One region of the Bacillus sp. JJ664 genome, then DNA from elsewhere that is predicted to be linked to it. Evidence: riboswitches for the same ligand, from Rfam matches in the RefSeq annotation. Region 1 holds a riboswitch; the other holds the start of a gene.

The links. Region 1 has a riboswitch for lysine ahead of lysA (diaminopimelate decarboxylase). Riboswitches for the same ligand answer to the same signal wherever they lie in the genome.
Region 2: another riboswitch for lysine. It lies ahead of V7056_RS06325 (amino acid permease); the one in region 1 lies ahead of lysA (diaminopimelate decarboxylase).

What each region holds. Positions count from the first base shown of each region.
Region 1 is NZ_JBALMS010000093.1:19,328-21,541, forward strand. Features, by position in the region: gene lysA (diaminopimelate decarboxylase) at 1-1,170, opposite strand, end outside; lysine riboswitch at 1,311-1,484, opposite strand; gene V7056_RS15100 (cation diffusion facilitator family transporter) at 2,071-2,214, shown strand, end outside.
Region 2 is NZ_JBALMS010000037.1:27,231-29,444, reverse strand. Features, by position in the region: gene pdxK (pyridoxine/pyridoxal/pyridoxamine kinase) at 1-659, opposite strand, end outside; lysine riboswitch at 893-1,076, shown strand; gene V7056_RS06325 (amino acid permease) at 1,271-2,214, shown strand, end outside.

The DNA of each region.
Region 1 (2,214 bases):
GTATGCACCAGTACAAGATACTGCTAATAAGTCATTGCTCTCAACAACTGGTAACTCGCAATCCCAAATTAACATATCTCCACTTTCACAACATTTACCTGCAATCGATACAACCTCTTTATTCTCGTCATTCGCGCGATTTGCAAGCATAGCTTCATACTTTGATCCATAAAGTGCTGGGCGGATATTATCAGTCATTCCCCCATCGACAGAAACATATTTTCTTACTGAAGGTAGGTTTTTTGTTGCTCCAATCGTATATAGAGTTGTTCCTGCTTCACCAACGATGCTACGGCCAGGCTCTAACCATAATTCAGGGACTGGATACGATAATTCTTCACATTGTTGTTTAATAATAGAAGTAATTTGATCAATATGCTTAACAATCGATAACGGTTCGTCTTCAGAAGTGTAACGAATCCCAAATCCGCCACCTACATTTAATATTTCAGCTATATAGTCTAATTCATTTTTTAATCCATTTAAGAAGTTCATTAATATTTTAATTGCGTGCACAAACCCATCCGGCTCAAAAATTTGCGACCCGATATGAGAATGTATTCCCAACAGTTTTAAATTTGGTGAATCTAACGAAATGGCAATTGCTTCTTTTGCTTGACCTGACGTGATATCAAAACCAAACTTTGAATCTTCTTGTCCTGTCATTACATATTCATGAGTGTGTGCTTCTACTCCAGGTGTTACACGTAATAAGATTGATACATCTACTCCGCGATCTTCAGCGATTGCTTGTAATACTTCTAACTCAAAGAAATTATCGACTACGAAACAACCAATTTTCGCGTCTAAAGCTTCTTCAATTTCCTCTATTGATTTATTATTCCCATGAAAGTGAATTTTCTCTGCCGGAAACCCTGCTTGTATCGCTGTATATAGTTCGCCACTTGAGACTACATCTAAACATAACCCTTCTCTTTCAATTAAGCGGGCTTGTTCAATACAAAGGAAAGCTTTACTTGCATATGCAACTTGATATTTTAACCCTGTCTCTTTTAATGCTTCATGAAATTCTCTACATTTAGACTCAATCAATGCTTCGTCGTATATATATAAAGGTGTCCCATACTGTTCAGCTAGTTGAACTGTACTGCAACCTCCGATTTCTAGATGTCCATTATGATCAACTCGACTATTACCATGTAAATACATTAATATTCTCCCTTCATAACTAAACACAAGTTCATTCACCAGAAGCCTTCTTCAATGTATTAGTGTATTAAAAAAGGCACATGAAGGATATGTTCATGTGCCTATCACTTTTAAAATTAAAAGGATATTGCCAATCACATCTCTTCAATAGCTCTTCACAAATACAAGTGACAGTACTACATTTATTAAATGCAGTCCCAGCATTTTAGCGTGTGGCGCTTTAATGCTTCGGCATCGGATCCTTTTTCGTTTAGTCATCAAACCCACAGTTCTCTTAAACGATACTCATATACAATGCAACCTCTACGAATAGATTGTTTTTTTATATTAGTCTATGTATAACACAGTCTAAAAATAGATGTCAAACCTTTTTAAAAAATAATCTGTTTACTCATCCATTGTTTCTATTATATATGAATGCGTTAGTTGATTACCTCTCCAAAATGCTCCCTTCCCGTGGGGCGAAAATGGTAGGCATGCTAAAACCAAAAAGTCCTGTCGTAACGGATGCATGACCCACATCCTGTGTGCCTCCCTCGTGGTCTCGGCTTTCCCGGATCTCAACAGGAGTCTAGCACCTTCCGTTGTCATCAACTTTTGTCCTTAGTTTTCAAATTCTAAAATGAACAATCTTTTGGGAAAGTGTAAAAAAAATCTGTAATTGCAAGTTTTTACTAATCATTTGGACTACACAAGTTTTTCTTTTCAAAATATAATCTTTACTATAAAATATTAATTACGCGCTAAAAAAAGGTGATTAATATGAAAAATCCAATCAATAATAAAAAACATCATATAAAAAAAACAAGCCACTAACTTTATGTTAGTGGTTTTTCTTTTTTGTTGCCTTAGGACAACACTCTTAGCTATAGTAGAAAAATTTGGTCAGAGGTGAATAGATTGCATTCAACCAAAATTGCATTACTTTCAATTTGTAGTAACTCTTTTATTGTTTTATTAAAATTAGCAGTTGGAATCATAACTGGTTCTGTTGCAATTATATCGGAGGCAATCCATTCTTTATTAGATTTAGTCGCTTCAGTT
Region 2 (2,214 bases), on a different contig from region 1:
GCAGAATATGTACAACCAGCACCATGTGTATATGTTGTTTCAATTCGATCAGATTCTAAAATTTCTATTTTTTCACCGTCAAATAAAACATCAACCGCGTTTTCATGTTGAATTTTGCTTCCGCCTTTAACAAGTACGAATTTTGCGCCTAATGCATGAATCTTACGCGCTGCTTCTTCCATTTGTTCAACTGTTTTAATTGGCGCCATATTTGCTAATTGTGCTGCCTCAAATAAATTTGGTGTTACTACAGTTGATAAAGGAACTAAAACATCTCTTAATGCATCATTTGTTTCAGGATGTAAAGCCTCATCATTCCCTTTGCAAATCATAACCGGGTCAACTACTACACGATTTATATTATGTTTTTTAATTGTTTCAGCTGCTAATTCTATAACTTCCACTGATCCAAGCATTCCTGTTTTCATTGCCTGAATGCCTACACCAACAACGATTGTTTCTAATTGCGCTGCAATTGTACTTATATCAATCGGAAATACTTGATGGTGCCAATGATTATGTGGGTCCATTGCAACTAATGTGGTAACCGCACTCATTCCATAAACATTTCTCTCTTGGAATGTTTTTATGTCTGCCTGTAAACCTGCGCCACCACTACTATCTGATCCTGCAAGAGTTAATGCTTTATACACTGTCATATCAAAATTCCTCCTTTGTTTAAATACAATTTCATTATAGCAAAAAGAACACTAAAAAGCAGGAAGTAGGGCAGGTTATGAATGGAAAATAGAAATCATAAAGGAAATGGTATAGACAATTCTAAAGGACTCTTCAACTGTTTCTTGTAGAATTTTGCAGAAAGTAATTGACAACTAGATTATGAGATTGGTATAGTAATTTTATAAATTTTAATTAAATATGATCTTTATCTCGTATGGATAGAGGCGCGGTTTTGATGAGTTATTACTTGGAGGTTTATGGAACCTATGAAAAGTAATGAAAGGCGAAACTGCCGAAGTAACAAAGTTGCCATTCAATTTTGTTGCTGGGCCTATTGCTGAATAAGCGTAGGACTGTCACAAGTTTACTTTTACTTGTGGAGGGCTATTGAAGAGATGTTGGCTGTTAGACGCATATAAACTGAGTCTTAAACACGTGAACATTCTTCACGTGTTTTTTTGTGTTTTCAAGAGCATTCTAACCTACATAAAGTAGGAATTTCTTGAGTAAAATACACAGCAAACAACACTTTTGCGCCCCTAATTCTGCGTAAAGATAGTATTGCATGAATGAAGAGGAGGCAACAAAGATGGGACAAACAAATCTCCCGCAAAATGATGGTTCTTTAAAAAGAGGACTGAAAGCAAGACACTTAACAATGATTTCAATTGGTGGTTCTATTGGGACAGGGTTATTTTTAGCAAGTGGCGCTTCAATTAGTGAAGCTGGACCAGGTGGAGCTTTATTAGCATATTGCTTAATTGGTTTAATGGTTTATTTCTTAATGACAAGTTTAGGGGAAATGGCTACATATCTTCCTGTATCTGGTTCTTTTAGTACGTACGCATCTCGTTATGTAGATCCAGCATTTGGATTTGCGATGGGTTGGAACTATTGGTATAACTGGGCAATCACATTAGCTTTTGAATTAGTTGCTTCAGCAATGTTAATGAAATATTGGTTCCCAAATACTCCTGCTGTATTATGGAGTGCCATTTTCTTAGTCATCATTTTAGGGTTAAACCTATTATCAGTTAAAGGCTACGGTGAATCAGAATTTTGGTTTTCTTTAATCAAAGTCGTAACTGTTATTGTCTTTTTAGTAGTAGGGATTGCAATGATTTTTGGTATTTTAGGTGGAGATAGTGTTGGATTTAAAAACTTTACTGCTGGTGGAGCACCGTTCCATAATGGATTTTTAGGTGTGTTATCAATTTTCATCGTTGCTGGATTCTCATTCCAAGGTACAGAGTTAATTGGTGTTGCAGCTGGAGAAACTGAAAATCCAGAGAAAAATGTACCGAAAGCAATTAAACAAATTTTCTGGCGTATCCTTTTATTCTATGTATTAGCAATTTTTGTTATTGGTTTATTAATACCTTATACTGACGCAGATTTATTAAGAGGGGACGTTGCAGTCAGTCCATTTACTTTAGTTTTTGAAAAATTAGGTGTAGCTTTTGCAGCATCAGTAATGAATGCAGTTATTTTAACTTCTGTGTTATCAGCAGGGAATAGTGGTACGTATGCTTC